2 regions of the Hahella aquimaris genome follow, and region 2 is predicted to be linked to the other one. Evidence: predicted binding sites of a transcription regulator. Region 2 holds the regulator's gene; the other holds the start of a gene.
What was found. Region 2 encodes sigma-54, which starts transcription at its own class of promoters, with help from an activator protein. Its sites were predicted from a motif close to TGGCACNNNNNTTGCTNT; they were not measured.

Region 1: a site for sigma-54 is predicted at 7,904-7,921, ahead of urtA (urea ABC transporter substrate-binding protein). Genes of this name have one in related genera too.

What each region holds. Positions count from the first base shown of each region.
Region 1 covers NZ_CP132203.1:3,524,957-3,539,681, forward strand. The annotation lists gene O5O45_RS15570 (non-ribosomal peptide synthetase) at 1-95, shown strand, start outside; gene O5O45_RS15575 (histone-like nucleoid-structuring protein, MvaT/MvaU family) at 226-585, opposite strand; gene O5O45_RS15580 (hypothetical protein) at 944-1,402, opposite strand; gene O5O45_RS15585 (hypothetical protein) at 1,389-1,805, opposite strand; gene urtE (urea ABC transporter ATP-binding subunit UrtE) at 2,018-2,713, opposite strand; gene urtD (urea ABC transporter ATP-binding protein UrtD) at 2,768-3,526, opposite strand; gene urtC (urea ABC transporter permease subunit UrtC) at 3,536-4,777, opposite strand; gene urtB (urea ABC transporter permease subunit UrtB) at 4,780-6,459, opposite strand; gene urtA (urea ABC transporter substrate-binding protein) at 6,564-7,853, opposite strand; gene O5O45_RS15615 (urease accessory protein UreD) at 8,175-9,248, shown strand; gene ureA (urease subunit gamma) at 9,350-9,652, shown strand; gene O5O45_RS15625 (urease subunit beta) at 9,673-9,978, shown strand; gene ureC (urease subunit alpha) at 10,042-11,745, shown strand; gene ureE (urease accessory protein UreE) at 11,761-12,348, shown strand; gene O5O45_RS15640 (urease accessory protein UreF) at 12,363-13,031, shown strand; gene ureG (urease accessory protein UreG) at 13,077-13,691, shown strand; gene O5O45_RS15650 (HupE/UreJ family protein) at 13,744-14,337, shown strand; gene O5O45_RS15655 (hypothetical protein) at 14,666-14,725, shown strand, end outside.
Region 2 covers NZ_CP132203.1:265,984-280,708, reverse strand. The annotation lists gene murA (UDP-N-acetylglucosamine 1-carboxyvinyltransferase) at 1-224, opposite strand, end outside; gene O5O45_RS01430 (BolA family protein) at 251-493, opposite strand; gene O5O45_RS01425 (STAS domain-containing protein) at 629-961, opposite strand; gene O5O45_RS01420 (MlaC/ttg2D family ABC transporter substrate-binding protein) at 961-1,614, opposite strand; gene mlaD (outer membrane lipid asymmetry maintenance protein MlaD) at 1,696-2,145, opposite strand; gene mlaE (lipid asymmetry maintenance ABC transporter permease subunit MlaE) at 2,147-2,926, opposite strand; gene O5O45_RS01405 (ATP-binding cassette domain-containing protein) at 2,898-3,737, opposite strand; gene O5O45_RS01400 (KpsF/GutQ family sugar-phosphate isomerase) at 4,022-4,999, shown strand; gene O5O45_RS01395 (KdsC family phosphatase) at 4,999-5,535, shown strand; gene lptC (LPS export ABC transporter periplasmic protein LptC) at 5,540-6,118, shown strand; gene lptA (lipopolysaccharide transport periplasmic protein LptA) at 6,102-6,626, shown strand; gene lptB (LPS export ABC transporter ATP-binding protein) at 6,623-7,348, shown strand; gene O5O45_RS01375 (RNA polymerase factor sigma-54) at 7,471-8,967, shown strand; gene hpf (ribosome hibernation-promoting factor, HPF/YfiA family) at 9,083-9,391, shown strand; gene ptsN (PTS IIA-like nitrogen regulatory protein PtsN) at 9,398-9,862, shown strand; gene rapZ (RNase adapter RapZ) at 9,889-10,749, shown strand; gene O5O45_RS01355 (HPr family phosphocarrier protein) at 10,844-11,113, shown strand; gene mgtE (magnesium transporter) at 11,351-12,712, shown strand; gene yjgA (ribosome biogenesis factor YjgA) at 12,803-13,339, shown strand; gene O5O45_RS01340 (carbon-nitrogen hydrolase family protein) at 13,354-14,187, opposite strand; gene O5O45_RS01335 (YhdP family protein) at 14,187-14,725, opposite strand, start outside.

The DNA of each region.
Region 1 (14,725 bases), 3.3 Mb from region 2:
TTCATTCTATTGCCTCTGCTATTGCACCTATTCTGAATACAGAGCAAAACATCAGCATGAGTAGCAAAAGCAACGAGGAGGAAATGCTTTTGTAGAAATAGGGATACGAAAAACGCCTCCATACAGGAGGCGTTTCCATCAAGGCTTGGCATGACGCTTTACTGATATCCCTCCCTTCGTATGGAGGATGTAAAAACGCTAACCGATTACAGCCTTATAAAACCATTAAGCAGCCAACCAGCTCTCAACAGTTTCTTTGCCGTATTGTTCTTTCCACGCGTTCAGAACTTTGTGGTTACCGCCGCGGGTTTCAACTACTTCGCCGGTTTCTGGGTTTTTGTACACTTTCAAAGGACGCGCGCCACGACGCTTGTCAGAAGCAGAGGCTTTAGCTGGCGTTTTGTCCCCACCCAGCAGGTTCAGCAGCTCGTCGGAAGAAACGTCGTAGCTTTTCATCAGCGCTTCAAGCTGCTTTTTGAATTCCAGGCTCTTTTTCAGTTCGTCGTCATTTTCCAGCGCTTCCAGTTTCTTTTTCAGCGCTTCGATTTCAGCAAGCGTATTTTCGTAGGCGTTAATCTTTTTCATTTCTTATCCCCAATGTAATTATGAAAACTATTGAATCCGGGCCATTTACAGCCTGGCCAATACAATACGAGTTGGAAGCGGAGTATAACGCAAAGTTATTAAGCATCAAGCATTTTCACTTATAAAGCACAATTATTTACTAATAAATAACATTACCGTCATATTAATTTTTGTTGTATTGGCTCTACCCTTGCGCGAATTCGATCACTTTATAATCAAACCTATTACAATGTGAATTATACAACCGGATAAAACAACTTATACGCAGACAGTCTGGCGCCACGTTAATTAGCGATAACGAAGGTGGCGCGAGTGAATCGAGTGGATACGGGATTTTTACGAGATATGAGGATTGTGACTACTTCAAACACCACCAAAACCAAAGTCGATGTTCCTTATCACCCAAGGCGTAGTCTCCCCGTCCGGCTATAATATCCTGCAACCCTTGCATTAAGAGCTGAACTCCCTGCTTCGATATATCCAGACAAGGTCTGCCTTCGGTTTCATTAATTGTCCACTGCGCAGTCCTATCCGGCGTATAGGTCAGTTTAAGCTTAGGGAAGCTAATCACTTGGTCGCGGCAGTTCGCCACTGCCGCCGCGGCGTCAGGTTTGCTTAAGGTTAGAGTACGATATAAGGAGTCATTAACCTGAAGACATTGACCCAATAACTGCAAGAGCGAATCGGCGCCCGTTGTGTCCGTGCTCAAATGCCAGCCGGCGTAATCGCTGGGATTATTTTTATAGCGCCAGAAATATATTTCTCCCTGCTGGCGCCATGAATAAAGATCCGTCGTTGTCGATTTATTCTGCTTCATGTTCTCTATTAACGATAATCAAGTCGTTCACATCGTCACATAGCTTCTTAAAGCTTTCCACTATCGCCGTACCGCCCACTTCAATGTAGTAAACCGGGCACTTTCCATCTTCCGCATTTTCAATGTCGAGAAACAACAGGCTTTCCGGTTGCGCGATTACATCCAGGTCTCCCACTTCAAAGTCGCCTTCAATAAAGCCGGTGACTAAAAACGGAATTTTGGTGTCCAGGTCCAAATTTTCAGGCATGCCGTCGCAAAAGAGATCGTCGAAAAAGCATTCCGCATCGCTTTCATCCACCTGCGACAGATCAAAGATCATCGCATCACGCGCCTCCCCCTCAATCTCCACGGACACGGGACGCCACATTAAATCCGAATACTTTTCATAGATGCTTCTTAACATGCTTTTACCTCCACCAAAGAAATAAGAATCACGAAAAACCAATGCGCTTCCATTTCCATATGGGTCAAAGCGAAACGACTCTATTAAGAGTAGAGTATGTCAGGGATTTCTTTATATGAAACTTTAATGGCTAAACGTTGGCGCGCAGGTGGGAGGTAAAGCGCAGGCAGCAGATAGATAGGGGGCGTCAAACTCATCCCTGAGTCAATTCTTCACACCGTCATGTACCCTCTTACCTGCTCTTTATCCATGTCGGCTTTCTGGCCGGACAGGACGACGGCGCCGCGATCCAGTACGGCGTAGTTATCGGCGAGTTCGTAGGCGAAGTCGAGGTACTGTTCGATCAGCACTATGGCCATATCCCCCCTGTCGCGCAGTCTTCCGATGACGCTCTGGATATCCTTGATGATGGATGGCTGGATGCCTTCCGTCGGCTCGTCCAACATCAGGAGTTTGGGACGGGTGACCAGGGCGCGGGCGATAGCGAGCTGCTGTTGCTGCCCGCCGGAGAGATCGCCGCCGCGGCGTTTCAGCATACTTTTCAGCACGGGAAACAGGGTGAAAATTTCCTCAGGTATGCTGCGCTGACTGCGAGGAATGGCGGCGAAGCCGGTTTTCAGGTTCTCCAACACCGTAAGCTGGGAAAATATCTCACGCCCCTGGGGCACGTAGGCAATGCCCAGTTTGGCGCGGTCATGGGGGGAGAGTCGCGCTATATCGCGCCCCTGCCAGAGCACCGCGCCCTTTTTGACGGGATGGCGACCGGACAGCGCACGCAGCAAGGAGGTCTTACCCACCCCGTTGCGACCCAGAATGCAGGACACCTTGCCCGCCTCCGCTTCCATACTGACGCCATATAAGGCCTGACTGGCGCCGTAAAACAAGTCTACGTTCTGTACGTTCAACATATGACATTACTCGATTATTCTGTCGCTGTTTGATCCAGGGGCGTCTACTTATCGTTACCGCCCCAGATAAACCTCAATCACCTGCTGATTCTTCTGCACCTGATCCAGCGAACCTTCCGCCAGGACGCGTCCTTCGTGCAACACCGTGACTTTGCACTCCAGCGCGCGCACGAAGTCCATGTCATGCTCCACCACCACCAGGGAATGTTGCTTGGAGACGGCTTTGAACAGCTCGGCGGTTTTCTCGGTTTCCACGTCGGTCATCCCCGCCGCTGGTTCATCGATCAGCAGCAATTCCGGCCCCTGTATCAGCAGCATGCCGATCTCCAACCATTGCTTCTGCCCGTGAGAGAGCGCGCCAGCAAGTTCGTCCGCCCTGGCGCTGAGATCCACCAGATTCAGAATTTCATCAATGCGGGTTTTCTGCGCCTTGCTGAGCCGGTGGAAGAAGGCCTCATACACCTTGCGACCGCCTTGCAGCGCCAGCTCCAGGTTTTCAAACACCGTCAGCGACTCAATCACCGTTGGCTTCTGGAATTTGCGGCCGACGCCCATATTGGCGATCTCGGCCTCGTCGTGCTGAGTCAGGTCGATGTTATTGTTGAACAGCACCTGCCCGGTGTCTGGCCGCGTCTTGCCGGTGATCACATCCATCATGGTGGTCTTGCCTGCGCCGTTTGGGCCGATAATCGCGCGCAATTCTCCCGGAGCCAGAATCAATGACAGGCTGTTCAGCGCCTTGAAACCATCGAAGCTGACAGAGACGCCGTTTAAATAAAGAATGCTGGGCTGTTCCAGATGTTTCGCTTGCATGATCTTTCCTTATGAGCTGGGACTGACTTCCACCGCTTTCCCGGCGCGCAGGTCAGCGGCGGCGGGACGCGAAGGCTCACTTGGCGTCGACGCGGCGGTACCGGTAGTCGTGACGGCGTCCCCAGACGTTTCAGATTGCGCTGGTGACGCCGACTTTCTCCTTGGACGGATGCGCTCAAGCAGCCCGACCAACCCTTTGGGTAAAAACAGAGTGGTGATCACAAACAAAGCGCCCAGACAATACAGCCAAAGCTCAGGAAACGCGCCGGTGAAATAAGTTTTCGCGTAGTTCACCGTCACAGCTCCGATGACCGCGCCATACAGCGTACCGCGCCCGCCCACAGCCACCCAGATGATGATCTCAATGGAGTTGATGGGAGAAAACTCGCCGGGATTAATAATGCCCACCTGAGGGACATAGAGCGCGCCGGCTATTCCCGCAAGCACCGAGGAGACAACGAATACAAAGAGCTTGTATTTATCCACCCGATACCCCAAGAACCGCGTGCGCGCTTCCGCGTCGCGCACCGCCACCAGGACACGCCCGAGTTTGGAGTTAACGATACGGCGACACAGGACATACCCCAGCATGAGCGACACGGCGGAGGCGATGAACAAGCCGCAGCGGGTGGCGTCCGATTGCAGGTTGAAGCCCAGCAAATCCTTGAAATCCGTCAGGCCGTTATTACCGCCGAATCCCATATCATTGCGGAAAAACGCCAGCATCAGCGCGTACGTCAGCGCTTGGGTAATAATGGAGAGATAAACCCCGGTGACCCGCGAGCGAAACGCCAGCCAGCCAAACACAAACGCCAGCAGCCCAGGCGCTAACGCCACCATCAGCATGGCGAAACCGATATTATCGAAGCCATGCCAATACCAGGGCAGCTCTTTCCAGTTCAAAAACACCATGAAGTCCGGCAGCAACGGATCGCCGTAAACGCCCCGATCGCCGATCTGGCGCATCAGGTACATCCCCATCGCGTAGCCACCCAAGGCAAAAAAAGCGCCGTGCCCCAAACTGAGAATCCCGCAGTATCCCCAGATCAGATCAACCGCCAGCGCCAAGAGGGCATAGCAGAGATATTTTCCGAGCAATGTTACCGTGTAGGTGGACACATGCAGCGCCGAGCCCGGCGCCATGGTCAGATTCAACAGCGGCACGATCACCGCCAACGCAGCCAGCGCCAGCAGCAGATAGCGGCCGCCTTTATCGTTCATGAGAAGTCGAGTGACAGGTCCCAACTGCATTATCAGCCCTCCACCGCGCGGCCCTTGAGGGCGAACATGCCTCGCGGGTATTTCTGAATAAACAAGATGATGAAAACCAGCACCAGAATTTTCGCCAGCACCGCGCCAGCGAAGGGCTCCATCAGTTTATTGGCGACGCCCAGGGACATGGCCCCGACGAAAGTGCCCATAAGATTGCCCACGCCGCCGAACACCACCACCATAAATGAGTCAATGATGTAGGACTGACCGAGGTTGGGACCGACATTGGTCAATTGACTCAACGCCACGCCGGCGATACCGGCGATGCCGGACCCAAGACCAAAGGTCAGCGCATCCAGCCAGCCTGTGCGAATCCCCATGGAGCTGGCCATGGGCCGGTTTTGCGTCACTGCCCGCATTTGCAGTCCGAACTGGGTTTTACGCAGCAACGCCGCCAGCGCCAGCAGCACCAGAATGCTGAAGATAATGATGTATAAACGGTTGTAGGTCAGAGACAGTGCGCCGTTGATCTCAATAGAGCCCGACATCCAGGCCGGCGTAATAACGGATTGATTCAAGGAACCAAAAACGGTTCTGACCAGTTGCTGCAGACACAGGCTGATGCCAAAAGTGGCCAATAGGGTTTCCAGTGGGCGACCGTAAAGAAAACGGATCACGCCACGCTCGATCACGACGCCCGCCAGCCCCGACACCAGAAACGCCGCAGGAATGGCGACAAATAAAGAGTACTCAATATGGTTCGGCATCCATTGCTGAATCATATAAGTGGTGTAAGCGCCCAGCATAATCATCTCGCCGTGGGCCATATTGATGACTCCCATCACACCAAATGTGATGGCCAGCCCTACCGCCGCCAGCAACAGCACCGCGCCCAGACTGACGCCGAAGTACACGTTCTCCACGCCTTTATTGAAGGCGACCAGGCTTTCGATCGCATCCAACGCCTCCTGCGCCGCCTGCCTTACGGCTGGGTCCGGCTCCAGGAACTCGCCCTGGCCGTTGGTGTTCAGAAAGCTGCGCAGCAGCGAACGCACTTCCACATACAGCTCGCCCTGCAGCTGCTCTATCGCCGCCACCCGACTCTGCGTTGTTTCGCCATAGCGCGCCTGCAACATGGCCAGATCGACAGATAACAGCTCTTGAACGGACGCATCCTGCTCTTTCTCCAGCGCGCGCTGCAGTAGAGGAATATTGCTCGCGTCATCGGATTTCATCATATTGCGCGCCGCTTCCAGTCGCACATTCACATCCGGCGCACGTAATTGCAGCGCCGCCAGACTTTCCCGCAGCAATTGCCGCAGGGAATTATTCACACTGATCTTCTTGAACGCGCGCTTCTCAACGTCCTCAGTCACCTCGCCGGTCAGCGCGTTTTGCGCAGAGTAAAGATCATTGGCGTAGCGCAAGATAACCACTTCGCCTTCGCCTTTCTTGGCGTATTGTAGATCGCCTTCCAGCAACGCGCTGAGAATGGGAGCGACCTGGGGATCGTCAATCTCGCTTAATGCGCTGACGAGCTGCTCTTTTTCAGCAAAGCCCGCCGTCTTTAATTGGGTAAGAATGGGTTCCAGGCGTGCGTCAGCGGGCTCCGCCTGTGCGCCGGAACCCAGCATCCACATACATATCATTAATAGCGCACAGCCCAGTCTTACAAAACTCAGCCGCGAGCTTGGGGAAAACAGGAGGGAAAGTCGTCGCATGGGTTACTCTTTCCGTAGCGGTTTGCGCCCGGCGGAAGTCTGCGCTGTGACGCCAGTCGAAGCCGGCGTCACAGTAATTTCCGCGATGGGATGGGCGTGATCGATTAATAGTTTTGCCCGGAGCACTTGCCGGTTTTGACGTTGTAGTTGCCGCAACTCAGAGGTAGCGTCCAGTCCGCCGTCAGGTCTTTGCTGCCTGGCAGATAGTCGGACCAGGCGTCGCCCATGACAGCGCCGGAAGTGCGCCACACGGTTTCAAACTGACCGTCTTCCTGAATTTCGCCAATCAGCACCGGTTTGGTGATGTGGTGGTTCGGCATCATGGTGGCGTAGCCGCCAGACAGATTAGGCACCGTGACGCCGACAATTGCCTGACCGACTACGTCTGGATCGGTAGTCCCGGCTTTCTTGACCGCTTCCGCCCACATGTTGAAGCCGATGAAGTGCGCTTCCATGGGGTCGTTGGTGACGCGTTTTTTATCCTTGATAAAGGTTTTCCAGGAATCGATGAATTCATCGTTCGCTTCCGCGTCCACGCTCATGAAATAGTTCCAGGCCGCCAGGTGGCCGACCAGGGGTTTGGTGTCCAGACCGGACAACTCTTCTTCACCCACGGAGAAGGCCACGACCGGGATGTCTTCCGCGGAAATGCCCTGGTTGCCCAGCTCTTTATAGAAAGGCACGTTGGCGTCGCCGTTGATGGTGGAGACGACTGCGGTTTTCTTGCCGGCGGAACCGAACTTCTTGATGTCGGAGACGATGCTCTGCCAGTCGGAGTGCCCGAAAGGCGTGTAGTTGATCATGATGTCTTCCTGTTTGACGCCTTTCGATTTCAGGTAGGCTTCCAGGATTTTGTTGGTGGTGCGCGGATACACATAGTCGGTGCCCGCCAGCACCCAGCGCTTCACACCCAGCTCATTCATCAGGTAGTCGACCGCAGGCACCGCCTGCTGGTTGGGCGCGGCGCCGGTATAGAAAACATTCTTGGAGGACTCTTCCCCTTCGTATTGCACCGGATAGAACAACAGGCCGTTCAGCTCTTCAAACACCGGCAGTACGGATTTGCGTGAGACGGAGGTCCAGCAACCGAACACCACATCCACTTTGTCTTTTTCCAACAGCTCGCGCGCTTTCTCTGCGAACAGCGGCCAGTTGGAAGCGGGATCAACCACGACGGCTTCAAGCTTCTTACCAAGCAGGCCGCCCTTCTTGTTTTGCTCATCCACGAGCATGAGAACTGTATCCTTCAGAGTTGTCTCGCTGATAGCCATGGTTCCGCTCAGGCTGTGCAGAACGCCCACCTTGATGGTGTCCGCCGCCTGCGCCAGGGAGGCGCTGATTGAAAGGGCCAACGCGCTCAAACCAATCCCAACACGCCTAGACATTTTTTTCATTGTACGAACTCCGATACGGGTTAATGTTGTGAGTTTCTCCCGTCGCAAGCAACGCACGCAGTGTTCCATCACTTTTTTATCTCTTTGATTTCATAACGTTACATTTGAAAACCCAAAGATACGTAGTTTTACGGAGCCCCCATTCGCACCAGTGTGACCCATGTCTCAAGCATGGGGGCACAATAACGGGGCGCTCTCAAAAAATGTCTGACGACCCACTTAAGGCGCGCCCAATCCATGAACCAAAGCGGTGCAAAAAAAGAGAGCCTGAACGCTTTTAAACCACCGCCTCCGCCCTGTCAGCGCCAAAATGGCGAGGGATTGGCACAGCATTCGCTTAATGACTTGCCACAACGAGACAGAAATGAGCGCGCCCACGCATTGTTTCAGGGCGCAGCAGGTAAGAAGAAAGTCGCGGACAGAGGACGCGACCCCAGCGTAAAGGTACGCAGCGTAATGCTTGCAGAGCAATTCACCGATACAAACAAGCAGGCGGAGCAGGAATTGAATCCTGGCTCTTCCGCCGCCACCGGCGCCAGAAACTGGCGGGCGTCGCTCACCTTAAACCTGACTAAAGAGTCAAGTCGCACCATATTGAAGCAAGCCGCTCATCAAGGCCCTTTGCGGGTGCAGCGACCGTTTTATCCAGAAGGCGCGCAACGCCCCCACATCTATATATTGCATCCTCCCGGCGGTCTGGTTTGCGGAGATGAAATCGAAATTGACGCCAGAGTGGAGCAAGGCGCAGGCGCGCTGTTCACTACCCCTTCCGCCGGCAAAATCTATCGCACTGACGCAGCCGGACACCGGCAATGTCAGACCGTTCGGCTGCACTGCGCCGCCGCGGACAGTCTGGAATGGCTGCCCCAGGAAAACATCATTTACGACGGCGCCGATGGCGCACAGACCTTACAGCTGCATACCAGCGCCGCCAGCCGCTTTATCGTCTGGGAAATCACCGCATTGGGACGCCCGGCGGCGGACGCCCCATTCGCCCATGGAGCCTTCACCCAGACCACCCAGATTCTGCGTGACGGCGCGCCCTGCTTCTTCGAGCGGGTCGCATTGCGCGGCGAAGGCCCCGGGTTTCAAGAGCCGTGGGGGTTGCAGGGACAACAGGTTTACGGATCGCTGCTCGCCGGATATGAGAAGGAATCGCCGCAAAAACTGCTGCAGCAGTGCCGCGAAGCCTTGCAGGCGAATACAGTCATCACAGCCCTTGAAGTAGACAAAGGCTTGCGCTGGACCCTGACGCGCAAGGATGACCTGATCATTCTGCGCGCGCTGTGCCAGCAGTCGGAACCCATCAAGCATTTGTTTATGGCGGCGTGGTCCCTGCTGCGTCCAGCGTTAATCGGGGTAGAAAGTCATCCGCCGCGGATATGGGCGACCTGACACAGACGTGACTTGAAGCGAAAGCTGATCAGCCACTAAGACCCAAACATCGCAGTTATCCAACAATAAAAGTAACCGCAAGATAAAAGAGGAAGTTCACGATGGAACTCACCCCTAGAGAGAAAGACAAACTGCTGCTGTACACCGCCGCGCTGGTGGCGGAGCGGCGCAAAGCGCGGGGATTGAAACTGAATTACCCGGAGGCGATGGCCTACCTGAGCATGGAAATCGTGGAAGGCGCCCGGGATGGCCGCAGCGTAGCTGAGCTGATGGCCTACGGCCGCACGCTGCTGACGCGGGATGACGTCATGGATGGCATACCGGAAATGATTCCAGAGGTGCAGGTGGAAGCCACCTTTCCGGACGGCACCAAACTGGTCACGGTCCATAACCCTATCCCTTAATCGCTGATGGAGATCCAGTCATGATTCCAGGAGAAATAGACGCCCTCCCCGGCGACATCGAAATCAACGCCGGCCTGCCGACCATTACCGTGGAAGTCACCAATACCGGCGACCGGCCGGTGCAAGTGGGCTCTCATTATCACTTTTTTGAAACCAACCCGGCGCTGTCCTTTCCGCGAGAGCATGCGCGCGGCTTCCGCCTGAACATCGCCGCTGGGACCGCCGTGCGTTTCGAACCCGGACAAACCCGCACGGTGGAGCTGGTCGCCCTGGGCGGCGAGCGCAAGGTTTACGGTTTCCGTGGCGATGTCATGGGCGCCTTATGACGACGCCCGGCGCGACAAAAATAAGGCAGCACGCAAACAGGTTACACAGCAGGACTTATCACCATGGCAAAGATTTCTAGAGCCGCCTACGCCGACATGTTCGGGCCAACCGTAGGCGACCGGGTGCGCCTGGGCGACACCGAATTATGGATTGAAGTGGAGAAAGATTACGCCGCCTACGGCCACGAAGTGAAATTCGGCGGCGGCAAGGTTATCCGTGACGGCATGGGACAGTCGCAACGCCCCAATACGGAAGCGGTGGACACCGTCATCACCAATGCACTGATCCTGGATCATTGGGGCATCGTCAAGGCGGATATCGGACTTAAGCAGGGTCGCATCGCCGCCATTGGCAAAGCAGGCAACCCGGATATTCAGGACAACATCGACATCATTATCGGTCCCGGCACCGAGGTCATTGCCGGCGAGGGCATGATCGCCACCGCTGGCGGCATCGACGCCCACATACATTTCATCTGTCCGCAGCAAATCGAAGAAGCGTTAATGTCCGGCGTCACCACCATGCTGGGCGGCGGCACTGGTCCCGCCACCGGCACCAACGCCACCACCTGCACGCCCGGCCCCTGGCATATGGGCAAGATGCTGCAAGCCGCCGACGCCTTTCCCATGAATCTGGGCTTTCTCGGCAAAGGCAACGCCAGTCTGCCGGCGGCGTTGGAAGAACAAATGCTCGCCGGAGCTATGGGCTTAAAGCTGCATGAGGACTGGGGCACCACCCCCGCCTCCATCGACAACTGCCTGAATATCGCGGAAAAATACGATGTGCAGGTGGCCATCCACACCGACACGCTGAATGAGTCCGGTTTTGTGGAGGATACGCTGGCCGCGTTCAAAGGTCGCACCATCCACACCTATCACACCGAAGGCGCTGGCGGCGGTCATGCGCCGGATATCATCAAAGCCTGCGGCGAATTGAACGTGCTGCCCTCCTCCACCAATCCGACCCGACCTTACACCATCAACACAGTGGACGAGCATCTGGACATGCTCATGGTGTGCCACCATCTGGACCCGGATATCCCAGAAGACGTCGCCTTCGCCGATTCCCGCATCCGCAAGGAAACCATCGCTGCGGAAGACATCCTGCACGATCTTGGCGCATTCAGCATGATCTCCTCCGACTCTCAGGCCATGGGACGGGTTGGCGAAGTGGTTTGCCGCACCTGGCAGACCGCCCACAAAATGAAAGTGCAGCGTGGCCCGCTGGCGCAGGACTCCGAGCGCGCCGACAACTTTCGCGCCAAGCGCTACATCGCCAAATACACCATTAACCCCGCCATCGCCCATGGCATCGCTCACGAGGTGGGATCACTGGAGCCCGGCAAGCTTGCGGATATCATTTTGTGGCGGCCGGCTTTCTTCGGGGCGAAACCCTCCCTGATCATCAAAGGCGGCATGATCGCCGCCGCTCCCATGGGCGACGCCAACGCCTCCATCCCGACGCCGCAGCCGGTGCACTATCGCCCCATGTTCGGCGCGTTCGGTCAGGCCATGCATCAGACCCGCCTCACCTTTGTCTGTCAGGCCGCTCTGGATAACGGGGTGAAAGAGCAATTCGGTTTGCAGTCCCCGCTCAGCGCCTGCCGCAACACCCGCACTGTCACCAAGAAAAGCATGGTGCTGAACGACCTGACGCCGCAGATGGAAGTGGATTCGCAAACCTATGAAGTGCGCGCCAACGGCGAGCTGCTGGTCTGCGAGCCCGCCAAGGTCCTGCCTCTGGCGCAGCGCTATTTTCTGTTTTAAAGATGGAGGGATGGCATGATTCGCATTACTGAACGCTACGTCGCGGAAACACAAACGCCCCCTATCGCGGGCGTCATCAGCCTCACTTATGACGAACGCAAACGCGGTCGCTTGCGCGCCAGAACGCAGTCCGGCGAGGAGGTCGGATTGTTTCTGGAGCGCGGTAAAACGTTACTCGACGGCGACCTGCTGGCGGCTGAAAACGGCGATATTTACGCCATCAGCGCCGCGCCGGAAACCGTAGCTACCGCGCAGGCCAGCGAAGCGCGTCAGTTTGCGCAGATTTGCTATCACCTGGGCAACCGACATACGCCGCTACAGATTGGCGAGCTCTGGGTGCGCTTCCAACCGGATCATGTTCTGGAGGATCTGTGCCGCCTGTATGGGTTGGAAGTCATTCACGAGTCTGCGCCGTTCAATCCTGAAAACGGCGCCTATGGCGGACATAGCGGACATGGCGGTCATCATCATGGCCACGACCAGTCTCACGATCAGAGTCGTCACGACGCCAGGGAACTCAGTGCGCGCTACCATTTTCACGGGCCGGATCATGAACATCCACATGGTCATGTTCACCTTCATTCGCACCCTCACGAGCATTAGAGGACTAGCCGCCCATGCCGCCTTTAGCGTTGCTGAAACTCATGAACCTGACCAGCCCGGCCTTGCCTGTGGGCGCATTCGCCTACTCGCAGGGCTTGGAGTGGGCCATTGATCACGGCGGCGTCGACACGCCGGAAAAAATCCACGACTGGTTACAGGGCGTGGTCAGTCAAGGGCTCGGGAAAACCGATCTGCCCGTGTTGTTCAAGCTGCTGCAGGCTTGGCGCGCCAATGACCACGAACAAATCACCTACTGGAACGCCTGGCTGCTCGCCGCGCGTGAAACCCAGGAGTTGCTGGACGAAGACCGCCATGTGGGCAAAGCCCTGGCCAAGCTGCTGCGAGACTTAGGCGTCCCCGGCGCGGAGCCCTGGCTGGAGCGACCGGCGTCCCTGCTGACGTTGTGGACGCTGGCCTGCGCGCATTGGGACATTGATGCGGAGAACGCCGCCCTGGGGTTTCTGTGGAGCTGGCTGGAAAACCAGATCGCCGTAGCGGGAAAGACATTGCCGCTGGCGCAGACGGCGGCGCAGCGCATATTACAGCGACTGATGCCCATTTTGGCGGAGACAGTTGCAGCCGCGACGCAGATAAAAGAAGAAAATTTCGGCGCATCCCTGCCCGGCTGGGCTATGGCTTGCGCCCGACACGAAACGCAATACTCGCGCCTGTTCCGATCCTGAACAGGGCGAGCAGGACAAGAAACATCATCTGGAGGTAACGCTTTTATGAGCACACAAACTTTGCGCGTCGGCATCGGCGGCCCGGTGGGTTCCGGCAAAACTGCGCTGGTGGCCCGTCTGTGTCAGGAACTGCGGGAACGCTTTAATATCGCCGTGGTCACCAACGATATCTATACGGAAGAAGACGCCCAGTTCCTGATCCGCAATCAGGCGCTCACTGAAGACCGCATTATTGGCGTAGAAACCGGCGGCTGCCCCCATACCGCCATTCGGGAGGACGCCTCCATGAACCTCGCCGCCATCGACACGCTGACAGCGCGCCATCCCGGACTCGATCTGGTGCTGGTGGAAAGCGGCGGCGACAACCTGAGCGCCACGTTCAGCCCGGAGCTGTCCGACCTTACCCTGTATGTCATCGATGTTTCCGCCGGCGACAAGATTCCCCGCAAAGGCGGTCCCGGCATCACCAAGTCCGACCTGTTGGTCATCAACAAGACCGATCTGGCGCCAATCGTGGGAGCCTCATTGGAGGTCATGGATCGCGACGCCAGGAAAATGCGCGGTGACAAACCCTTTATTTTCAGTAATATGAAGACCGGCGAAGGCCTGCAGGACATAATCAGTTTTATTATTGACCAAGGTATGCTGCAAGCGGCTTAGCGTCCCAAGCGGACGACGACACAGCACTCATTTCCAACAAGGGAGCAGATTAATGCGATTCACCAAAGCTCAATTTCTATTACTCACCGCAGGCCTGGGCGCCTCCATGGCCGCCGTCGCCCATCCGGGTCACGGCGTCGTCGGCGGATTTTTCTCTGGATTGACTCACCCCATGTTCGGCCTGGATCACCTTGTCGCCATGCTGGGCGTGGGCTTCCTGGCCTGGAAAACCGGCCAGAAAGCGCGTCTGTTGCTGGCGTTTCTGGGCGCCATGTTGACTGGCGGTTTGCTGGCTGCCTCAAGCGTGAGCCTGCCCATTCCTGAAGCCATGATCACAGCTTCTTTGTTCGTACTTGGCGCTGCGCTGCTGGTGGCGGGAAACAGCCGCATGCTGACTCTGGCGGCGGCTCCGCTGGTCGCTTTGTTTGCAATTTTCCATGGCTACGCCCACGTTGCGGAACAGCCTGCCGGCGCAGATTCTTTCAGCTACGTCAGCGGATTCATTCTGGCGACAGCGATGATTCAGCTGGTTGGTTGGGGCGTCGCGGCGCTGGCCAAACGTTATGAAAAAACCAACGCCACCCGCAAAACCCTTGGCGCTGGCGCGATCGCCACAGGCGTCGCCGCGGTCGCTTCCGCTTTCTGATATTGAGCGACTCCCTGCGTCCGTGCTGGCAGCCGCCCACGGACGCACTTTTCCCAACAACCCTCATACGTCGACTTCGCTGACGTCTTCTGTCCCACTGTAAAATCAGCGTTGGCGTTTCCCTCAATTTTTTCCTATGTTATTACCCTGCAGTAACGGAATAACGAGCAGTATCGGAGCTAGTAGTCCGCAGTTAGCGATTAATAAATGAAGGCTTCCGGCAGGAGTTTATTTAATGATCAGCGTCAAGTCGCTTCATAACGCGCGCAATCAAAATGAAACCTGCTATCTCCACAATAAAACTGCAACCTTAGTGAGGGATTACCACATGCATAATCAACAACAATTGGAGACTTTTTCTGACATCGAACTTTTACGGCTCGAAGAA
Region 2 (14,725 bases):
TGCACTTCCACACACATTTTTTCGTCGATCATCAGCTCAACGCCCATGCGGCCCAACAGCTCAATCATGGTGGTGATGTCGTTAAGATGCGGCAGGTTGCCGATAGTGACGGGCTCATCCGCCAGCAACGTCGCAGCAAGGATGGGTAATGCGGAGTTCTTCGCACCGGAGATACGAATCTCCCCATTAAGCGGTTTGCTACCGCCGATCAATAATTTGTCCATTAAACTTACCTGGGTTGGAAAACGAATTATTTATTCGCGGCGGCCCACTCATCGGGAGTGTATGTTTTGATAGAAACAGCGTGTACGGTGCCGTCAGCGATCAGATCATGGATGCAGCTGTACACCGCTTGCTGTTTTTTGACGGGAGTAAGGCCGGCGAAACGTTCGCCGACGGCAACAACCTGATAATGATAGCCATCACCTTCTACACGGACTTCACAGTCGGACAGCTTTTCTTGCAAAATTTCTTGCAATGCTTCGGGTTGCATGCGCCCACTCCTCGTTATTCGTTGGCTGAACTAAACGAGGCATTTTAACCCAAGCAGGGGCTGGGCCCAAGTTATGGATTGGAAACAATTTGCAGCGACAGCCGCAAATTGCTTAACTGGAGGGATATTTACAAGTCAGTCTGGCGCGTCCGCCAGCGGCAAAACAGTTTCAACGCCGCTAACACGCGCAATATCAAACATCTTGCCGGACAGCCCTGACACACTGACGTTTAGCTCTTTGGCCTCCGCCGCCGCAACCAATCGCAGCAATAACGATATCAATACGCTTTGCGCATTCTCAACGAGAGACACATCTATGCGCAGCGGCGAAGAGGCGTCTGTCGTCCGTACAGAGTTTTCGCCCTCAGCCAATAAGTCAGTCACGCAGGAGAGATCAACCGCTCCAGAAATGCTCAGCACCGTTTCTCTGGATTGCTCATCCCTGGTGCAGGTCAATCTTGCCGACATTACTTCGCCTCGCTAGTCAGTTCATCTTCTTCGATCCGACTGGACCAGCTATCTACAACTTTGGTGATGTCGCCATTATGCACGTTAACTTGCTGCTCAAAGCGGTCCTTGAATGCAAGGCCTATATTCACGCCATTTACGATGACATTCTCCAGCAACCATTTATTGTCGCGATTTCTATACATCGAATAGATAACCGGATACTTGTTGCCAGATGCAGAGATCACTTCCAAATCCACACTTGCACGCCCCTCATCTCTTGGATTGATGGTGGCAGTCAATACGTTGACTTTAAACTCGCCACTCTCCACCAGCGCTTTGCCGTATGCGTCAAACAAGCTCTTTTTGAACACTCCAACAAACTTTTCTTTCAGCTCATCACTGGCTTCTCTGCGATATCGCCCCATTACCCGTGCGGCAATGCGGTCAAAATCAACCAGATTTTCAAGCGCATCTTGCATCACGCCATAAAATTTTTGTGGATTCTCGTAATAAGTCTGCTTTTCGGATTGCAGCTTGGTAACCAGCATTTTAGTGCTGTCCTGCACCACGCCAAAAACGTCTTGCTGTGCGTTGGCCTGCGCCACAACAGCAAACGCCATCATCGCCATGACTGCAAACACACTCCCAATATTCTTCACTGTTAACATCATGTAAATTGCCTAACTGTTTCTTTGCCTGACTAGCACTAACCAAAATTCACGACTTTATTTTGAATTCAGAGATACAGCGACCTACTTGCTGGTCGCAAAGTCGCTTATCAGCTTCTCTAAATTTAGCGCGCCCTGCGTACTATAAAAGAAGTCTCCGTCCTTTAGGGCTTCCTCGTCCCCACCAATAGAGACATTAATATACTTTTCCCCCAAGAGGCCTGCGGTACTGATAACTGCGACACTGTCCGCACTCAGATAGTTCACATCCGCATCAATATCCATTTCCACAACAGCCTTGGACGACTTGGGATCCAATGCAATACTGTTGACGCGCCCGATAGTGACGCCGGACAAGGACACTTTACCCCGCACCCTCAACCCACCCACATCAGTAAATTCCGCATATAACTTGTAGGTATCCTGCGTAGGACTCAGCGACAACCCGCTCACTTCAAGCGCCAATAAGAACAACGCCCCAATGCCGGCGACGATGAACGCCCCTACAGATATCTCCAGCGTACGAATCCGCATATTAAAAATCTCCAAACATTACGGCGGTCAAAATAAAATCCAGTCCCAGCACCGCTAACGATGAGTAAACAACTGTTTTGGTGGTCGCAGAGCTGATGCCTTCAGAAGTAGGTACCGAATCATATCCCTGAAAAACGGCGATCCAGGTACACACGACGCCGAACACAATGCTCTTGATAATCCCGTTGAGAATGTCATCGGAGAAGTCCACAGACGCCTGCATATTGCTCCAGAACGACCCCTCATAAACGCCGAGCCATTCCACCCCCACCATTTTACCGCCCCAGACGCCCACAACGCTAAATATCATGGCCAACAAGGGCATAGCGATAAATCCAGCTAGAAGCCGCGGGGCAATAATCTGCCGCAACGGGTCGACCCCCATCATCTCCAGACTGGATAATTGCTCCGTCGCCTTCATTAACCCAATTTCAGCTGTCAGCGCAGAACCGGCGCGTCCGGCGAATAATAACGCCGTCACTACCGGCCCCAATTCACGCACCAGCGTCAAGGCGATCATCTGGCCAATAGCCTGCTCTGAACCATAGTCCACTAGAATGTTGTAACCTTGTAGGCCAAGCACCATGCCTATAAACAGACCACTGACGACAATAATCACCAGCGATAGGACGCCGACGGAGTAAAGCTGTTTGAGTACTAGCGGCAAACCTTTCATGCGTGGAGCGCCCAGTAACGACCCCACCAAAAAAATTCCCGCCCGACCTAAGGCGCCGAGCGAAAGCAGGCCATTTCTACCAAGCCTTTGCAGAAAATCCAGCATCCTGGTCTCCCCGTAATAAATCCTCCGCATAATCTGTCGCGGGAAAATGGAAAGGCACCGGCCCATCCGGCAATCCATTGAGGAACTGCTTAACAAAAGCATTCCCGCTGGAGCGCAACTCCTGAGGACTTCCCTGCCCCATCACCTTACCGTCGGCGACTATGCACAGATGGTCGGTAATACTCAATGACTCCTGAATATCATGAGACACCACCACGCTGGTCAGCCCCAAAGCATCATTAAGCAAGCGGATCAACTGGACGATAACGCCCATAGCGATAGGATCCTGACCTGTGAAAGGCTCATCATACATCACCATTTCCGGGTCCATAGAGATAGCCCGCGCCAACGCCACACGACGCGCCATGCCGCCGGACAGTTCGCTTGGCATCAGATCACGTGCGCCGCGCAACCCCACTGCGTGGAGCTTCATCAGCACCAAATCCCGAATCATTGCTTCCGGTAGCTGGGTGTGAATCCTCAAAGGGAATGCGACGTTCTCAAAGACACTGAGATCAGAAAAGAGCGCGCCGGATTGGAACAACATCCCCATACGCTCGCGCAACTCGTATAACTCCTTGCGCTTCAGCTTCGGCACATTAAAGCCGTTCACCCAAATGTCGCCTTTGTCGGGCTTCAATTGGCCGCCGATTAATTTAAGTAGAGTGGTCTTGCCCGTACCGCTGGGTCCCATGATGGTGGTGACCTTGCCTTTGGGTATATCGATGTCTACGTTATCGTAGATAAGCCTGTCGCCTCTGGCGAAGGTAAGCCCCCTGACTTCCACGTAATTGGAGGGGTTTCGCGTCATCTAAAATCACCTTAATCGCCCAGTCCGCGTAAACGCCCCCTTCCTGGAAGCATTAAGCATCCTAAAAACATAACCTTACGGCGGCTTTAGCGTTTCTGCCAAAAATAGCCTAAACAGCTGCGGAATATATCAGAAGATGTTTTAACTGCCCACATCTTTCCCGGTAAGTTGCAGCAGCCCCCGAGCGTCGTATAATACGCAAGCCTCGCCGCTCATGATAAAACTTTACACCTGTCTGCGGCCAAGCTGACACTCCAACAAACCGACTCTGGAACGCTGCATTAATGAGCCACCACGATCACGAATATATAAAAGCCGCCAAACGCACAATTGAAATGGAGCTTGAAGCTATTCAAGCGCTAACCAACCGCATAGATGAGGCTTTTGTCAAAGCGTGCGACCTGATGCTAGAGTGCGAAGGGAGAGTTGTAGTGACAGGCATGGGAAAATCAGGCCATATAGGCAATAAAATTGCCGCCACTCTTGCTTCAACCGGCACCCCTTCCTTTTTTCTTCACCCAGGAGAAGCCAGCCATGGCGACCTGGGAATGGTAACCCCCAAAGATGTCGTTCTGGCGATATCCAATTCGGGAAATACCGCGGAAATCGTCACCATACTACCGCTACTTAAACGCATGGGCGTGCCGTTGGTCAGTATGACCGGCAACCCAAACTCCACACTTTCTCAAATCGCAGAAGCCAACATCGACGCCAGTGTCGTCACAGAAGCCTGCCCCCTTAACCTCGCTCCCACTTCCAGCACCACTGTATGTCTCGTATTGGGAGACGCCCTGGCGATAGCGCTGCTGGAAGCACGCGGCTTTACAGCGGAAGATTTTGCATTCTCGCACCCTGGCGGAGCTTTGGGACGCAGACTACTTCTAAAGGTATCCGACATCATGCATACGGGCGAATTTGTTCCTGTTGTCAAATCAGGCGCCTCACTAAGTGATTCGTTACTGCAGATGTCACAGAAAGGTCTGGGAATGACCTGTATTGTCGATGAGAATGACAAGCTGCTAGGCGTGTTTACTGACGGAGATTTACGTCGCACTTTAGACAAAAACATTGATATACGCAGCAGCGCCATTGATACAGTCATGACCTCAAACTGCCGATCTGTCACCAAAGACATGCTCGCCGCAGAAGCCCTGGGGTTGATGCAAGAGAAAAAGATCAACGCCCTGCCTGTCGTCGACGCTGACAATAAAGTCATCGGCGCCTTCAACACCCAAGATATGCTACGCGCAGGAGTCATTTGATGTCGCCGTCGTTGACCGAACAACAGATCCTGGCTTTACAGCCGATTAAACTCTTGGCCCTGGACGTAGACGGCGTTCTGACGGATGGGACTCTCTACTTCGGCGAATCTGGCGAGCAATTCAAACCGTTCTCCATACTCGACGGACTTGGCGTCAAACTATTGCAAAAAGCTGGAGTAACCGTCGCCATCATCACCGGCCGCAAGTCAGCCATGGTCGCCAAAAGAGCCAGCGACCTGGGCATTTTAGAGTTACTGCAAGGCCGCGAAGACAAACTTGTCGGGCTCAATGAAATTCGTGACAAGCTTGGTTTGGAGCTGAATGAATGCGCCTATATTGGCGACGACCTGCCTGATCTTGCGGCGATTCGCAGCTGCGGATTTGGCGTTACTGTGCCGAACGGTCACTGGTTTGTTCGCCAACATGCCGCCTACTGCACCTCCGCCCAAGGCGGCAAAGGCGCAGTCAGGGAAGTAAGCGATATGATTCTTGCGGCCAAAGGCCTGCTCCACACCTCCTTGGAAGCCTATTTATAACTTCATGACAGAACTGTTCAGACAATACAGCAAGTGGCTCTACGCGGCTTTGGCGGCGTTTCTGGTTTTTTATCTAGTCGCCTATCAGGACGAAGCAAGCGCCCCGTTCTTCGAGGAAGAGTCACTCCTGAAAGACGAGCCTGACGCATTTGTCATCAACGCGGTTTACACCACCTACAACAAAGAAGGCGCACTCACCAGCCGCCTGCAAAGCCAACTGGCGAAGCACTACCCCGATACGGACACTGGCGTACTGACGCGCCCCAACCTGGAAATCTTCCAGCAAGGGGAGAAAAGCTGGCATGTAGAGTCTTTGGAGGGCGAACTGCTTATCAAGCAGGACACCTTGAAACTGCGTGGAGATGTAGAGGTAAATGGCGCATCCAACGACGGCGCGCCGATTCTCATGCAAACGCAAGCGCTTGACTACAACAACAAGTCACGCTTTATCAGCACCGATCAACCCGTTAAGATAACTTCAAATATCAATCAGTTAACCGCTGTCGGAATGGAGGCGGACATTGATAAAAAGCTTATTGTATTACTTTCTCAGGTAACCGGCGTTTATGCACAACCCAAGTAAACTATTCACCGTGGCGCTGTTGCTGGGCTTTATTTTCGCCCCGTTAAGCCATGCTTTGGACCTTCTTAACGGCAGCGATGAACCAGTGCGCATCAAAGCCGGTCGCTGGGAGAGAGACGGCCAGAAAGGCATCGACACCTATATTGGCAATGTCGTCATTACCCAAGGCAAATCCAGCATTGAGGCGGACAAAGTCATTTTATACACCGATGACAATGGCATCAGTCGCTTCCAAGCAACCGGCAAGCCTGCTCATTTGGTGCAGTTTGACGAAGAAAAACAAACTGAAACCCACGCTTACGCAGAAAACATGGACTATGACCGCAGCCAGAGTAAAGTCGTTATGCGTAACCATGCGCGCATTCTTCAGGACAACAGCTCAGTGGAAGGCGAAGAAATCATTTATTTCACAGACAAGCGTTTAGTCACGGCAAAGGGAGCCTCATCGGGCAATCAAACCGAGCAGGTTGAAATCATCTATCATCCGCCCAAATCTAATAAACAATGAGCACCCTCACTGCCAGAAATCTGGCCAAGGCCTACAAAAAACGGCCTGTTGTAAAAGATGTGTCCGTTGAAATTCGCAGCGGCGAAATCGTTGGCCTCCTCGGACCTAACGGCGCAGGAAAAACCACCTGCTTTTACATGGTGGTAGGACTGATCCCCAGCGACAAAGGCAGCGTATTCATTGACGAAGCGGAAATCACTGGCCTGCCTATGCACGGGAGAGCGCGCAAGGGCATCGGCTATCTGCCACAGGAAGCATCGGTCTTCAGAAAGCTGTCAGTGGAGGACAATATCTACGCCATCCTTGAGACCAGAGCAGATCTCAGCCGCAAGGAGCGCAAACTAAAAATGGAAGAACTGCTACAGGAGTTTCACATCACCCATATTCGCAAAAGCCTTGGCATGAGCCTCTCAGGGGGCGAACGTCGACGCGTGGAAATCGCTCGCGCGCTGGCCACAGAGCCAAAATTTGTCCTGCTGGATGAACCATTCGCCGGGGTGGACCCTATTTCCGTCAACGATATCAAGCAGATTATTGAGCATCTCAAAAAGCGCGGCATCGGCGTTTTAATTACAGATCATAATGTGCGCGAGACCTTGGATATTTGTGAACGCGCCTATATTGTCAGTGAAGGATTTATTATCGCAAGCGGCGCCCCAAGTGATATCCTTGCCAACCCAAAGGTTAGAGAGGTCTATCTGGGTGACCAGTTCAAACTTTAGTTTAACCGGCGGTCTCCATCCCAGATGGACCTCAAGGCTCAAGAGCTTAGGATTAAAGCACCTAATAACTATGAAAAACTCACAAGATCTGTGCCTGAATCGGTGGTAAGCATCAGATGGTTATGAAAACTTCATTGCAGTTAAAGCTGGGTCAACAGCTGACCATGACCCCGCAACTGCAACAAGCAATAAAACTTTTGCAGCTTTCAACACTGGATTTACAGCAGGAGATTCAACAAGCGCTTGAGTCCAACCCCATGCTGGAAGTGTCTGAAGAGGACGAATCACCCAACCACGTTCAGAACGATACGATCAGCGACATGCTCGCCAACAACTCCAGCAAGGAACGAACGCAGGAGTCGGGCATGGATGAAGGGGGGTTCGCTGAAGAGGACAACTGGTCCGACTCCATTCCGAACGATTTGCCCGTCGATACCGCCTGGGATGATGTCTTCCAAAGCGGATCAAGCAACTACAGCGGCGGCGAGGATGACGAATACGACTTCGAGTCCCGCAACAGCAAAGGCGAAACCCTGCAAGACCACCTTCTCTGGCAACTCAACCTTACCCCCATGTCCGACATTGACCGCATGATCGCCGTAGCGATTATTGATGCAGTCAGTCCTGATGGTTATCTCTCCCTCACTCCCGATGAAATTCATAGCGGTCTGCAAACTGAGGGGGAAGAAGAAATTGAGCTGGACGAAGTATGCGCAGTTTTAAAACGTATCCAGCAATTCGATCCTCCCGGTGTCGCCACCTGCAACCTGCAGGATTGCCTGCTGAGCCAGCTGAATCAACTGCCGAAAGACACCCCTTGGCTAGGTCAAGCCAAGCTGGTGGTCAGCCACTACATCAATCTGCTTGGCAACCGCGACTACGCCCAACTAATGCGTCGCAGCCGCCTGAAAGAAGACGATCTGCGGGAAGTACTAAAGCTGATTCAAAGTTTGAACCCAAGACCGGGCGAAGGCATTCAGGAAAGCAATACCGAATATGTGGTTCCTGACGTTATCGTCAAAAAAAACAATGGCCGGTGGCTGGTGGAGCTGAATCCGGAAATCGCCCCCAAGATCCGCATCAACCCTGGCTATGCGGGCTTGGTGAGACGCGCGGACAACAGCTCAGACAACACTTACTTGCGCGATCAGTTACAGGAAGCGCGCTGGTTTATCAAAAGCTTGCAAAGCCGTAATGAAACTCTGTTGAAAGTCGCTTCACAAATCGTCGAACATCAGCAAGGATTCCTAGAGTACGGCGAAGAGGCGATGAAGCCGCTGGTGCTGCACGATATTGCGGAGGCGGTGGAGATGCATGAGTCAACCATTTCCCGGGTGACCACCCAGAAATATATGCACACTCCTCGCGGCGTATTTGAGCTGAAGTACTTTTTCTCCAGCCATGTCAGCACAGACACGGGTGGCGAGTGTTCTTCGACCGCTATTAGAGCTATTATCAAGAAGTTAGTTGCGGCGGAATCACCGAAGAAACCATTGAGCGACAGCAAAATTGCTGCGCTGCTTGGCGAACAGGGCATCAACGTCGCCCGTCGCACGATCGCAAAGTACCGGGAGGCGCTTTCCATTCCGCCTTCCAATGAACGTAAGCGATTAATTTAAAAGGAGGAATACAGGTATAAGACTTAAATCAAATAGTCACAAACTGGATGTGCTAGTATTTTTCATGGAAGTGCAAAATTCATAATGCACCGTATATTGGCATTAGGAGCAAAGTATGCAAATGAACATCACCGGACATCAAGTCGAGTTAACTGAAGCACTGAAAGATTACGTTAACAACAAGTTCGACAAGCTCGAACGACACTTCGACAGTATCAGTAATGTCCAAGTTACGCTCTCCATTCAAAAACAGCGTCAGATTGCAGAAGCAACCATGCACATAAGCGGCGCTGACCTGCATGCCAATGCTGAACACGAAGATATGTACGCGTCAATTGACGCACTGGTGGACAAATTAGATCGCCAGATCCTCAAACACAAAGAGAAGCACGTTGATCGGATGCACGGCGCATCCGCCAGATAACAGAACATGGCCCAAACCACACTAACTATTGAGTCAATTATCTCGCCCGCCCTCACACGCTGTGGGGTGTCGGGCTCGAGTAAGAAGCGCGTTCTCGAATATATCGCCAATCTGATTGCGCAACATTTTCCATTTTTGGACGAGAACGCCATTTTTACCAACCTGATCTGCCGTGAAAGACTCGGCAGCACTGGTATCGGCCAGGGCATCGCAATACCCCACTGCCGCCTGGAAAACTGCGACCGCATCATAGGGGCCTTGATTACACTCAAGGACAAGATCCCTTTTGACGCCATAGACAACGAACCCGTAGACCTGCTGTTCGTTCTGATCGTGCCTCAGGAGGCCACCAGCGAACACTTGGACCTACTGAGCCAACTGGCCCAGAAATTCAATGACCGTCGCTTCTGCGAACACCTGCGCGACTGTGACAACGACGAAACCCTGTTCAGGAGGGTGCTGGAGAAATAATCCAGCTTCGATGGAAAGAGGAAGACATGAAGCTGATTATCGTAAGCGGTCGTTCAGGCTCCGGAAAAAGTACGGCGCTCCATGTCTTGGAGGATATGGGTTATTACTGCATCGATAACCTGCCTATCGGTCTCCTCTCGCCTCTCACCCAAGAGGTGCTGGATCAGGGGAAAACCCAAAACCAGCAGCTCGCCGTCAGCATAGACGCCCGTAATCTTTATAGGGACTTATCGGACTTCCCGTCCATTTACGCCACTCTGCAAGCGCATAATATCGATGTGGAAATCATCTATCTTGACGCTAATGACGCCACCTTGATCAAACGATTTCATGCAACGCGTCGCAAGCACCCGCTCAGCAGTAAAAGCACATCGCTGAAAGAAGCCATCGCCAAAGAGAAGCAGTTATTGGAGCCAATCGCCACCCTGGCGAACCTCTACATAGACACCAGCGACCTCTCCATTTACCAGTTACGAGATCAGGTAAAGATCAGGGTTATCGGACACAAAACCCAAGAGCTGGCTCTGCTCTTTCAGTCTTTCGGCTTCAAGCATGGCGTGCCGTCGGATTCCGACATGGTGTTTGACGTACGCTGCCTCCCCAACCCCTACTGGGACACCGCACTGCGCGGCTATAAAGGCACTGATCAGGAAATCATTGAATTCCTTAAGCAGCATCCGGAACCGGAACAGATGCTGCAGCACATCATCAGCTTTCTTGAGACCTGGATTCCGCACTTCCAGAACAGCAACCGCACCTATATGACGATCAGCATCGGCTGTACTGGCGGGCAACACCGCTCCGTCTATATCTGCGAGTGCCTGGGAGAGCATTTCAAGAAAAAATATGATAATGTCCAAGTGCGCCACAAAGAGCTGGCGCAATAAGGTTTTAACAATAAGAAGCCACTGTCGCTTAACAATTAAACCGGCCTGAATCCAACATTCAGGAAATTTCAATCTTTTATATTCATCGCGCCCCATGATCCAGGAACAAGTCACTATTATTAATAAGCTTGGCCTGCACGCCCGAGCGGCGGCCAAATTCGTGTCCACCAGCGGCCGATTCGCCAGTAAGATCAGAGTAGCCAAAGAAGGCCAGGAAGTTGACGGAAAAAGCATAATGGCGGTCATGATGCTCGCCGCCAGCAAGGGAACGCTTCTCACTTTGAAAATAGAAGGCCCGGACGAAGAGGAAGCCTTTCACGCCATCAAGGCTCTGATCGAGGACTATTTCGGAGAGGGTGAATAACCCTAATGCTTTCGGGGCGCTTCGCCCCATCCCTTCCAAACATACCAGACAATACAAACCGCTTGAATAAAGTAAGACAATTCCCTGATTTTCCTTAGACTATTTTTCGTCTTAACTTACACTTTATAGTGGGCTCGCTTATACTGGCGCCACAACGGCGCAGAGCCCGTCTCTGTATTTAATCCGGCAATTTCCTCGCTGCCCGTTGCGGGCCGCCCTAAACGCGGATGTAAGTCTATGCCTCAAGCGACCGAAAAAAGCACTGCCAAGGTCCGTATGCGCTCCATTGCGGAAGCGCTGGAAAGCGGGTCTTTGCAGCAGGTCGCGCGCATTCTGAACGGCGGCCTATCCCCCAGCGACATCGCCCACTTACTGGAATCGTCTCCGCCCAATGAGCGGAAGTTACTCTGGCAGTTAGTCGATGACGAACTGGATGGCGAAGTTCTTCAATATCTGAGCGATGAAATTCGTTCCGACTTCCTCAGCGAAATGAATGCTCAGGACGTTATTGAGATCGCCGAAGACTTCGAAGTCGACGACCTCGCCGACTTGTTACAGCAATTGCCGGAAGCCGTCATCCAGGAAGTCCTGGAGACCATGGACGCTCAGGATCGCCAGCGCCTGGAAGAAGTACTGGCCTATCCAGAAGACTCCGCCGGCGGCCTGATGAACACGGACATGATCACCGTGCGTCCGGACATTACCGTCGACGTTGTGCTTCGCTATCTGCGCAGCCACAAAAGTCTGCCCAACATGACCGATAGCTTGCTGGTGGTGAACCGAAAAGATGACTTTATTGGTGTACTCCCTGTCACCACACTTTTGGTGTCCAGCCTTAGCTCCACCGTGCGAGAGATCATGCGCACGGATGTCGAGCCGATTCCTGCGATTGTTTCCGATAAAGAGGTCGCCACCCTGTTCGAACGCCACGACCTGGTTTCAGCCCCTGTCGTCAATGACAAAGGCAAACTCGTAGGCCGCATCACCATCGATGACGTGGTTGACGTTATCCGCGAAAACGCCGACCACGAAATCTTAAGTATGGCGGGTCTGGACGAAGAAGAAGATATGTTCGCCCCCATCATGAAGACCGCTAAAAGCCGCGCAGTCTGGCTGGGGATAAACTTGATCACCGCCTTTCTCGCCTCGGCAGTCATTGGTATTTTTGAAGCAACCATTGCAAAAGTAGTCGCTCTGGCCGTATTAATGCCCATTGTCGCAAGCATGGGCGGCATCGCAGGCAGCCAGGCGCTCACATTGGTAATCAGAGGGATGGCCACGGGCAAAGTCAGCTCGAGTAACATTCGCTGGCTGATGAACCGGGAGTTTCTGGTGGGAGCCTTTAACGGCTTGCTCTGGGCTTTCGTGGTGGCGACCGCCGCCATGGTCTGGTTCAACGACGTCACCATTGGCGTCCTGATCGCTTCAGCGATGCTGATCAACCTGACCGTGGCCGCCATCGCCGGTACCGCTTTACCATTGATACTAAAAACCCTGAAAATAGACCCTGCTCTGGCTGGAGGCGTCATCCTAACCACAGTCACGGACGTGGTCGGGTTCATGTCATTTCTGGGACTCGCCACAATCGCCTACGCCTGACCAGGCGCAAGGGCGAATGCCTGTCTATCCTTATCTTACTTGAGCGCTGTGTTACCATTTTAGTTTCCGAGAATTGATTCGAGCATTTCAATGAACCATTCACATCACGACGACGATTTCGAAGACGATTACTACGACGAAGAGGATCTGCCTCCCAGTAAATCCAGCCGTAAACGGGCCATGGAGGCGCTGCAGCAGCTAGGGAAGAGGCTGACGGAACTCAAAGCAGACCAACTCACCCAGCTTCCGCTAACTGATCGCTTGCATGAAGCGATACACACCTATAATAAAATCGGCAGCCATGAAGCCAAACGCCGCCAGTTGCAATTTATCGGTAAACTAATGCGGGATGTAGACGAGGAGGAGGTTCGCTCATTTCTCGACAAGTTCGACCTGGGCTCCGTACAAAAGGCGGCTGAGCATCATCGCCTGGAGCGCTGGCGGGAGTCGCTGATTTCAGAAGGAGATCAGGCAGTGACTGAATTTATGAATCAGTACCCGAACACAGAGGCGCAACACCTGCGTCAACTGATTCGCGCTGCGCAAAAAGACATGACGGAAAACAAGAATCGCGGCGCCGCCAAAAAGCTGTATCGCTACTTGAAGGAAGTCGTTGACGACGCCTGATTGATTAAAGAACGCTACTTGAGTTTGCGATGAGCGAGTACGGGCATTCTGGTCCGGACTTCCTGCAGCTCCGCCTTATCCAGAGTGGAGAGAATAACCCCCTCTCCTTCTTCCAGTCCCGCCACAACTTTGCCCCAGGGATCGATAACCATGGAATGCCCGTAGGTGCGTCGAGACTCTGAATGACGCCCCCCCTGATTGGCCGCGGCGATAAACACCTGATTTTCTATCGCCCTCGCCCGCAGTAAAGTCTCCCAGTGCGCCTCGCCTGTCACATAGGTGAATGCGGAAGGAACCGTCACCAACTCCGCCCCCTGTTCCGCCATCGCCCGAAACAATTCGGGGAAACGCAAGTCATAGCAAATCGATAGGCCGATTCTGATCCATGGCGTATCGATCACCACCACCTGCTCGCCCGGCTCAAATATGGCGGACTCTCGATAGGCCCCATAAGCGTCCTTTACATCAACATCAAATAAATGGATTTTATCGTAACGGGCAACCGTGTCCCCACTATCGTCGAACACCCAGCAGGCAGAGCGCACGCGACCATTAATGGAAGCGCCGTCAGGACGTTGCGCACAGGGCAACGAACCCGCAATAATCCAAACCCCAAAACGTTTCGCCAGCCCGGCGATAAATCGTCGTATAGGGCCCTCGGAGTCCGCCTCCGCAGCGCCAATATCCAAAGATCGCTTGCTTTCGAATAATGCAAAGTTCTCCGGCAGCAGCACCAACTGCGCGCCGCCACTTGCCGCCTCCGCCACCCAGCGCTCCACTCGGGCCAGATTCTGCTCTATATCACTGGTGCTGACCAACTGCACTATCGCCAGTGTGAACTTGCTCATCAATCCGCTCTCCTTCTCTGAGAAGCCGAACCGCCGCTGGTGTTATCAAAAATTTGCTGCAGGCTGACTTCAGGGTTATCCAATGTACCTTTGATTTTATATGTGGCGCTGGTCATCCGGCTGAGCGGATCCCCCAGTAGCTTATCGATCAGGAACAAGGCGCCTCCCACTTGGGGAGCCCCCACCAAAACCGCCGCCAGCGGCAGGTTTTTCGTTACCGGCAGCACGACCACCATCTGCATATCCAGAGTGTCATCCACCAGACTGGTCTTGCCGGTTATCTTAAATCCGCTGGAAAGGGTCTGGATCGCGAGAGGACTTTCAAAGTTCATCACCCCTTCTTCAATGCGCGCCTCACCCTCAATCTGGTCATAAGCCAGGCCTTTACGGTACAGATCAGAAAAATCCAAACGCAAGCGCCGGGTAATTGAGTCCGTATTCAAAATGCCAAACACCCGGAAGATATTGGCCGAGTTGGACGCCTCACGGAATACGCCACTGCTCATCTTGAAACTGATTTGTCCCGTAACGTCTTTCC